4 regions of the Pelorhabdus rhamnosifermentans genome follow, and region 3 is predicted to be linked to each of the others. Evidence: a T-box and tRNA genes for the amino acid it is inferred to sense, from the RefSeq annotation. Region 3 holds a T-box; the other regions hold tRNA genes.
What was found. A T-box is a leader RNA that pairs with one kind of tRNA and senses whether it is charged. The one in region 3 lies ahead of Ga0466249_RS04160 (valine--tRNA ligase), so its partner is inferred to be a tRNA-Val.
Positions count from the first base shown of each region.

Region 1: it encodes a tRNA-Val, which carries the amino acid that the T-box ahead of Ga0466249_RS04160 (valine--tRNA ligase) is inferred to sense. The anticodon was not compared.
Region 2: it encodes a tRNA-Val, which carries the amino acid that the T-box ahead of Ga0466249_RS04160 (valine--tRNA ligase) is inferred to sense. The anticodon was not compared.
Region 4: it encodes a tRNA-Val, which carries the amino acid that the T-box ahead of Ga0466249_RS04160 (valine--tRNA ligase) is inferred to sense. The anticodon was not compared.

Region 1 is NZ_JAHGVE010000026.1:3,303-5,498, reverse strand. It holds gene Ga0466249_RS21295 (potassium channel family protein) at 1-395, opposite strand, end outside; gene Ga0466249_RS21290 (lactate utilization protein) at 545-1,189, shown strand; tRNA gene Ga0466249_RS21285 (tRNA-Val) at 1,243-1,318, opposite strand; tRNA gene Ga0466249_RS21280 (tRNA-Glu) at 1,324-1,398, opposite strand; tRNA gene Ga0466249_RS21275 (tRNA-Asn) at 1,406-1,481, opposite strand; gene Ga0466249_RS21270 (aminopeptidase) at 1,751-2,196, shown strand, end outside.
Region 2 is NZ_JAHGVE010000005.1:198,445-200,640, reverse strand. It holds gene Ga0466249_RS08360 (response regulator) at 19-411, opposite strand; gene Ga0466249_RS08355 (helix-turn-helix domain-containing protein) at 579-950, shown strand; tRNA gene Ga0466249_RS08350 (tRNA-Glu) at 1,053-1,127, shown strand; tRNA gene Ga0466249_RS08345 (tRNA-Val) at 1,146-1,221, shown strand; tRNA gene Ga0466249_RS08340 (tRNA-Asp) at 1,236-1,312, shown strand; tRNA gene Ga0466249_RS08335 (tRNA-Phe) at 1,316-1,391, shown strand; tRNA gene Ga0466249_RS08330 (tRNA-Gly) at 1,526-1,599, shown strand; gene Ga0466249_RS08325 (HD domain-containing phosphohydrolase) at 1,675-2,196, shown strand, end outside.
Region 3 is NZ_JAHGVE010000002.1:200,310-202,505, forward strand. It holds gene gltA (NADPH-dependent glutamate synthase) at 1-986, shown strand, start outside; T-box leader at 1,058-1,281, shown strand; gene Ga0466249_RS04160 (valine--tRNA ligase) at 1,360-2,196, shown strand, end outside.
Region 4 is NZ_JAHGVE010000006.1:101,761-103,956, forward strand. It holds gene Ga0466249_RS09005 (TIGR02677 family protein) at 1-706, opposite strand, end outside; tRNA gene Ga0466249_RS09010 (tRNA-Gly) at 1,195-1,269, opposite strand; tRNA gene Ga0466249_RS09015 (tRNA-Val) at 1,347-1,422, opposite strand; tRNA gene Ga0466249_RS09020 (tRNA-Arg) at 1,437-1,513, opposite strand; RNA gene rnpB (RNase P RNA component class B) at 1,540-1,869, opposite strand; tRNA gene Ga0466249_RS09030 (tRNA-Cys) at 1,956-2,030, opposite strand.

The DNA of each region.
Region 1 (2,196 bases), on a different contig from region 3:
AGCTCCAACTGCTCGATCGTACTACTTCCTACCTTGCCAGACCCACAAACAATAATATGATTTTTTAAACTAGCGATTTTCCGATTCATACCCTTCCTCCCAAACAAATCTTTTAATTGGCCTTCAATAGACATAGTAATAACAAGTGAAAATGTGTAATAAGCCATACCAACGCCTGTCATAATAAGGCCAATGTCAAATATACGCCCCCATACTGTCTTTGGCACAACATCACCATAACCAACAGTCGAAACGGTAGCGGCCGTCAAATAAACTGCGTCAATGAACGACATATTTTCAATTCCCATAAAACCTAACACACCAATGATTTGAATGGATACAAATAAAATAATAGCGATCTTTAGGCGTGTCAGACTAGGCTGCTCCCATGTCACATGCAATTCCCCCTTGCCTATTGATTAAAAATCATTGATCCGCCGCTTTTGTTTTCTTGTTAAAGAGGAAAATACTTTTCTGCAACGAAAATCAATAAAGAAGAGTTTATTTTTTTATTATACAACAACTAGGGAGGGTTAACAAAATAATGAATGACGAAAATCGTCAGTGGCACACAAATACAATCGGTAAAAAAGTTGTCGATGCTTTACAAAAAAATCGATTTTCCGCAGCCTATTTTCCAACTGCAGCAGAAGCGGCGCAGGAAATTCTGAAATTAATCACCCCTACTGATACCGTAGGGTTTGGTGGTTCTGCAACAGTAAAAGAAATTGGTCTCTTAGACGAATTAACCAAACGCGGCAACACACTATTTAACCATGGCCAAAGTGGTCTTACACCAGAAGAATCATTAGATATACGACGTAAAGAACTCACGGCGGATGTCTTTCTAACAAGCACCAATGCCCTAACACTCGATGGACAGCTTGTGAATGTCGATGGCTCAGGAAATCGCGTGGCAGCCATGATTTTTGGACCAAAAAAAGTCATTGTTGTCGTCGGAATTAATAAGGTTGTCAGCGATACGCATGAAGCTTATAAGCGTATTCAATACGAAGCCGCTCCCATCAATAATAAGCGTCTCAATAGGCCCAATCCTTGCACAACAAGCGGCATCTGCATGGACTGCCAAGGCCCTTCGCGTATCTGTAATGTCACGACGATTATAAAAAAGGCTTTACCACAGACACCGACTTTCATCTTCGTCATTGGCGAAAATCTCGGTTTCTAAACAGGAATAACCAATAAAAAACAAACTACCCAAATGAGTAGTTTGTTTTTTATTGGTGGGCGATGACGGGATCGAACCGCCGACATCCTGCTTGTAAGGCAGGCGCTCTCCCAGCTGAGCTAATCGCCCATGAATGGTGACGCGTATGGGATTCGAACCCATGAAGCCGCCGTGAAAGGGCGGTGTCTTAACCGCTTGACCAACGCGCCATTTAATTGGCTCCTCGAGTAGGACTCGAACCTACGACCGATCGGTTAACAGCCGATTGCTCTACCAACTGAGCTATCGAGGAACAACATATAATATTATATCACACCGTTTATTATATTGCAAGTCTTTTTTATGGTTTTTGTTTAAACACCTTTTAGTATCCTTTACGAAAATTTTTCCATTTTCGTCAGCTAGACACGACCACTGGAATTGGCTTGCCTTGATATAATACCAAGTTTTTTCTCATTTGTAAATAGAAAAAACAGGAACTTCTCATTTTATGTTAAACTTAATTGAAAAGACCTTTCTTGGCAATACTTTTAAGGTCAACAATCACTAGGAGGAATTACAATGGATGAACGCATAAAAATGCTCGCCAAAAATCTTATTCACTATTCCACAGCACTTCAAAAGGGTGAAAAAATATTAATTGAAGTCTTTGACGACGCCATTCCTTTGGCACAGGCTCTTGTTGCCGAGGCTTATGAAGTAGGCGGACTACCCTTGGTCTCCGTCTATAACAATCGACTGCAACGAGAAATACTGCTAAAAGCCTCACCTGAGCAGATGAAGTTAAATGCCAAATTTGAAGTACAGCGCATGCAGGAAATGCAGGCCTACCTTGGCATCCGAGCCAGTTATAATGTCAGTGAACTTGCTGATGTTCCTGCGAAGCAGCTACAAAATTACCAACAACTCTGGTCTAAACCGGTTCATTCGGATATTCGCGTTCCCAACACGAAATGGTGCGTACTACGCTATCCAAATGGCGCTATGGCTCAATTAGCGAATATGAG
Region 2 (2,196 bases), on a different contig from region 3:
GCTTCTTTTTTAATTATTTCAACGAACAGTGTTTTGTCTTATATTAACTAACGATTTCTTTATTTGCATGAGCAAACGGGAAAAATTTAAGGGGTTTATATAATCGATGGAATTCCAAGCGAGTTGTTTTTCGTTACTTGTTATGTCAGTTTTAGTGGTGAGAAAAATAATTGGAATGGCAGCTAACGAAGGCTGCTTCTTGAACCAACGCCAGGTTTTACAATCATCAATGTCCGGTATCGTTACATCTAATAGAATAAGATCTGGTAAAGTTTTAAGTGCGGAAATCAATGCTGTTTCACCATTTGTAGTCCAATTTACTTCGTACTTTCTTTCTGAAAATAAAGTAATAAGAGCGCGGGTTTTAGAAGAATTGTCTACAATGAGAATAAGCGGGTTTCTATTTTTCATGGGAATAAGTCTCCTTTCAAAATTTTATAGTTTAAAAAACAGTATTAGTGTCATATAGACACTAATACTGTTTTTAGTTAAGAAATTCCTGCTCGGCAGGGTCTTATAGACACAATAATTGCACTGCTTTTATTGGCGCGATATCTTAAAGACAGGAGGTGTGGCTTATGGAAACTTTAGGAGCTAAAATTAAACATTTACGAAATAAACTAACGCAAGAAGAATTGGCCGCCATCCTTCAGGTTGATCGTTCGACCTTAGCATCATGGGAAGTGAATCGCCGTGAACCTGACATTGCAACATTATGTCGCATAGCAAATTTTTTTAAGGTAAGTATTGATTGGCTTGTTGGTTATAGTCAGGATATTTCTTCGCATTCAAGATACATTCATGAAACTGTAAACGATTATGGTATTAAAATAGATGAAGCTTGGCAGACTGTAATGATTTTGGCCCAACACTACGGGCTTAAACCGGATGATGTACGTCAACTAATCGAAATAAATTCGAAGATAGCCCGGTCATTGAATGGGAAATAGTTTGGTTATCATAATAAGTTACCACATTGGTAAAAATAACTATTGCCAAACGTTATAAATTTGTGTATACTATCCAAGTGACATGAACTTGGTTTAATAAATGGCGCGTTGGTCAAGCGGTTAAGACACCGCCCTTTCACGGCGGCTTCATGGGTTCGAATCCCATACGCGTCACCAATATTTCCGACTTTTCATGGGCGATTAGCTCAGCTGGGAGAGCGCCTGCCTTACAAGCAGGATGTCGGCGGTTCGATCCCGTCATCGCCCACCATATTTCAAAATTTTGGCCCGGTAGTTTAGTTGGTTAGAATGCCGCCCTGTCACGGCGGAGGTCGTCGGTTCAAGTCCGATCCGGGTCGCCATTTGCCGCGATAGCTCAGTCGGTAGAGCAGAGGACTGAAAATCCTCGTGTCGACAGTTCGATTCTGTCTTGCGGCACCAGCTTTTAAAACAATGAAACAGTCTTCTATGTAAGGCTGTTTTCTTTCTATTAAAAAGAGCATAGAGAAATATTATGGTAGTTGCCTTTCAGATTGTTTTCGAGTATAATAATATGCGTGATGAGCAAAGAGCATGCGGGCGTAGCTTAGTGGTAAAGTTCCAGCTTCCCAAGCTGGCTAGGCGGGTTCGATTCCCGTCGCCCGCTCCAAAATTGTCGCAGAACTGCTTACTTATTTGTAAGCAGTTTTTATTATTTTCCAATGATTTTACTAGGGGGAGACAGATGTATTTTAATATAAACCCAATTAATTTGCTGCGGGCCCTATCACTGGCTCTAGAACTTGCTTCGGGTGGATTATCTCGTCATCATTGGCGCACTGCGATTATTGCTGATCGGATTGCTGAGGAGATCAACCTCGTTGACAAAGAACGGCAACAGCTAATTTATGCAGCACTGCTTCACGATATTGGCGCAGCATCTAGTTGGTCGGAAAAACATCAGATTCGTAATTACGCTAACCCGTTGCTGCATAAACATGCTGAAGTTGGTTATGAACTGCTGAAGGATTCAGCGCAATTAGGTTATTTAGCTGATACCATTCGTCATCATCATGATTTGTGGGACGGGTCAAGTCCGGCAAGTTTCGTTGGTCAGGAGATCCCGCTGTTGAGCCGCATTATTAGTTTGGCTGATCGTGTGGAAGTGTTACTGAGAGATGATCAGTTTATTTTTGATCAACGGCCAGTCATTTTAGCAACGATTCGCCAATCTAGTGGTATTTCTTTTGATCCGGACTTAGTTCAG
Region 3 (2,196 bases):
CAAATGCACAAAAGGTGGCCGTCATTGGCGCTGGCCCGGCAGGTCTTACGGCAGCAGGCGATTTGGCTAAACTAGGCTATGCTGTGACGATATTTGAAGCTTTGCATGCGCCAGGTGGAGTTCTCATGTATGGCATCCCAGAATTTCGGTTGCCCAAAGCCATTGTGCAGCAGGAAATTAGCAATCTAAAAAAATTGGGTGTAGTTATTGAAGTGAATGCCATTATTGGCCGGACCTATACGATTGATGAGTTACTTGATGAGGAAGGTTTTGAGGCTGTCTTTATTGGGACAGGCGCTGGTTTACCGCACTTTTTACAAATTCCGGGTGAAAATCTAAATGGTGTATATTCGGCCAATGAGTTTTTAACGCGTTGTAATTTAATGAAGGCCTATCAATTTCCGAAAGCAGCGACACCCATTAAAGTGGGCCATAAGGTTGCTGTTGTTGGCGGTGGCAATGTGGCGATGGATGCTGCTCGAACGGCACTTCGTCTGGGAGCGGAAGAATCTTATATTGTCTATCGGCGATCCGAAACAGAAATGCCGGCTCGTTTAGAAGAAGTACATCATGCTAAAGAGGAAGGCGTGCAGTTTAGACTGCTAACGAATCCGCTTGAGGTTGTTGGAAAGGACAGCTGGGTTACGGGGCTTAGGTGCATGAAGATGGAGCTTGGCGAGCCTGATGCGAGTGGTAGGCGTCGTCCTGTAGAAATAGCCGGATCGGAGTTTACTCTTGATGTAGATGTAGTGATTATGGCGATTGGTCAAGGGCCGAATCCGTTGATACAATCGACAACAAAGGGATTAGATACGAATAAACGCGGTAATATTATCGCTGATGAAGAGACAGGCCAGACTTCACGACTGGGTATTTTTGCTGGTGGTGATATTGTGACAGGCGCAGCAACTGTTATATTGGCCATGGGAGCAGGAAAGAAAGCTGCTGTGGCCATAGACAAGTATCTACAGGAAAAACGTCAGTAAGACAGAGTGCCTGAGCTTGACAAGGCATGACAAAGTGAGTAATATGTTAATGAAACTAATAACTAGATAAAGTAACTGCAGTGATTGGAAGAGTAAGTTCATTTAAGTGCACAGAAAAGAGATTCTTAAGGCTGAAAGATCTCTCAACTTTGATGGTACTGAAAGTCATCCAGGAGTTGTCGTGTTGAAAAAAGTAGGTGCGACCGGTTTTGTTCCGTTATAACAAGCGAAGTGTTCAGCGAAGACCGCTGAAAATTAAGGTGGTACCACGAAAGAAGACCCTTTCGTCCTTTTTAGGATGAAAGGGTTTGTTGTTTTTATTATAAGAAAGTAATCAGCAGTTTTTCTTATTTTATTGGAGGAGGAACATAAATTGAGTGAGAAAGAAGCACTATCGACGGTATATGATCCCGCAGCATTTGAAAAAAAATGGTATAAATATTGGCAAGACAATCACTTTTTTCATGCTGAAGTAGAACCTGATAAACAGCCCTTTAGTATGGTTATTCCACCGCCCAATGTAACAGGGAAACTTCATATGGGCCATGCTTTAGACAATACCTTGCAGGATATCCTTATTCGGTTTCGGCGTATGCAAGGTTACAATACTTTGTGGATGCCTGGCACGGATCACGCGGGTATTGCCACGCAAATCAAGGTGGAAGAAGTACTTACCAAGGAAGAAGGTAAAAGTCGCTACGATTTAGGGCGTGACGCTTTTATTGATCGCGTATGGGAATGGAAAGAAAAGTTTGGCAGTAACATTATTAATCAATTGCATAGTATGGGGGCTTCTTGCGATTGGGAACGCGAACGATTTACGATGGATGAAGGTTGTTCAAAGGCTGTCCGAGAGGTCTTTGTCACTCTTTATGAGAAAGGCCTTATTTATCAGGGACATCGTATTACCAATTGGTGTCCGCGCTGTAATACAGCATTAAGTGATATTGAAGTCGAGCATGAAGATCAGGCCGGTCATTTATTTTATGTTCGTTATGACTGTGAAGATGGAACACCTGGCTTGACAATTGCTACGACGCGTCCTGAGACGCTGCTTGGCGATAGTGCTGTCGCTGTTCATCCAGACGACAAACGCTATCAGCATTTAATTGGTAAAAATTTAGTATTGCCGATAGTTCACCGACACATTCCAGTGATTGCTGATGAATATGTTGATCCTTCCTTTGGGACAGGCGCTGTAAAAATTACG
Region 4 (2,196 bases), on a different contig from region 3:
GCTCCTGTGCGGCCCGCTCAAAAACCTCCGTTTCAAAATTACGCAAAATGCTTTCAATATTATAAGAAACCTGCTGCAAACCTAAAATGAATTTACGCAAATAATCGGCAAAGGAATCTTTATAAACCAGAAAAGCCTCGGTCATCATCCGTTCTTCTACTTTCTCACTTTTCAAATGGGCTAAATAATCAGAAGCACTTTGTACGATCTTTTTAAAATACGAATACACATCTTCCCAGGCCTGATTCAGTTCTGATCCCTGTCCGGTTTTAGCCTCCTCCTGAAATCGTGACAGGGACTGAAACAATCTGTCGAACATCGTCGTTTCCAGTGATCCGCCAAAAGAATTACCTATTTCATAAAGATGCTCAACCATGCGCTCAATTTCCACTGTATAAGGCGTACACTGATAACGGAATTTTTTTCGTTTAAAATCTTCTATTGTCATCACGCGGCCTGTTTCCTGACGTGGAATAAGATTTTTCCATTCCACAAGCTGCTTCAAATCCTGCTGCAACTCATCTTCCGTATAATCGGCAAAAACTTCATCCTGTCTCAAATACTGATAAACATCTTCAGGGAAGAGGTATTGACGCATTTTTTCATGCTGAACATAAAAATAGTGCAAAATTCCCCGGTAGCGCCGCACATTTCCAGCTGATAAATAAGTTGTTTCTGGAATGGCTTTTAAACATTTATCATCCATCAAAGTTCTCCTTGTTCTGTATCATCCTTAATTTCAGCAGCTATTTTACAATCAGCATAGACAAATAAAATTCCTTATAATCAAATAAAACAGTCAATCTTGACTTATTTCCCGATTTTTCGCCTAAATTCCTCTTTCAAGAATCATAAATTGAAAAATCCCATTGACTGTCCACTCTACGGATGCACTCTTTTCCCAAGGCTAATCCAGTATGCAGCGCTGTATTTTTATCCACATATCCACAATGCTGTTTTACTTGGCATTGTGGATAATGTGGATAAGCCTGTTTATAACCCAATGTTTCGTACCTATAGTTGTGGATAACCTTGTGATTAATGCCCTAATCGCCCATGCAACTGCGATCATCAGGCGGGAGAGGGAATTCAGGGAAAAGGAGGACGAACCATACAAAAAAAGCTGCCTCAAACAGGTGTTAAAAAACCTATTTCGAGACAGCCTCTTTACGATTTGGTTTGCCGTTAATTTTATGGAGCGGAAAACGAGATTCGAACTCGCGACCCTCGCCTTGGCAAGGCGATGCTCTACCACTGAGCTACTTCCGCATGACTATATTATGACGAACCTGATCAGATTTGGATCAACGATCTTCGCCGTGACAGGACACGTTATCTAGAAATTTTGGTGGGCGATGACGGGATCGAACCGCCGACATCCTGCTTGTAAGGCAGGCGCTCTCCCAGCTGAGCTAATCGCCCGTTTATAAGAAAGTTGGTGGCCCCGGCAGGATTCGAACCTGCGACCCTTTGATTCGAAGTCAAACGCTCTATCCAGCTGAGCTACGGAGTCTCTATATCAAAACAGCCTTCTTTAGAAACCATAAGCCAGTTTCTGTTTTAGAAAATTATCTATCTAACGCTAATACAGCGTTCTTCCTTTTGGTTCGTATTCCCTACAGGAAGCTCCCCTACCGAAATTTGGGTTTCTGCCTCGTGGAGTTTACCGCTTTTCACTAGGTTGTCACCAACCTACTCACTCTCTGTGCACTTTATGATTACTTTCAACTACGTGAGTCGATTTCATCGTCGTCAGAGCTAAGCTCTGCCCCATCTTGCGATGGGCACGAACATTACGGCCATCACAGGTCGTGGCAGTCTGGACTTTCCTCAATACTGCCTAACGCAGTACCGCAATTTTCCGTTTCTAAAGCTGACTGGATTTTTACCGGAGCCCAAAATGCCGTCTCTTTGTATGGACATAGCTAAGATAACATTTCATTTCAGGCAAACATTGGAGGCGACACCCAGATTCGAACTAGGGAATTAAGGTCTTGCGAACCTTAGCCTTACCACTTGGCCATATCGCCATTCTGGATTTCCTATTGTATCAGATTACTTAACTTATGTCAACTAATTATCAGTTGTTATTATTCGGTTCCGGAATCCGATTCAAACCAACATGGTTCGCCTCACGCATTTCGGAATTAAAATTATACCAGCCAATTCGATCATTGTCAACATACTGACAGACAT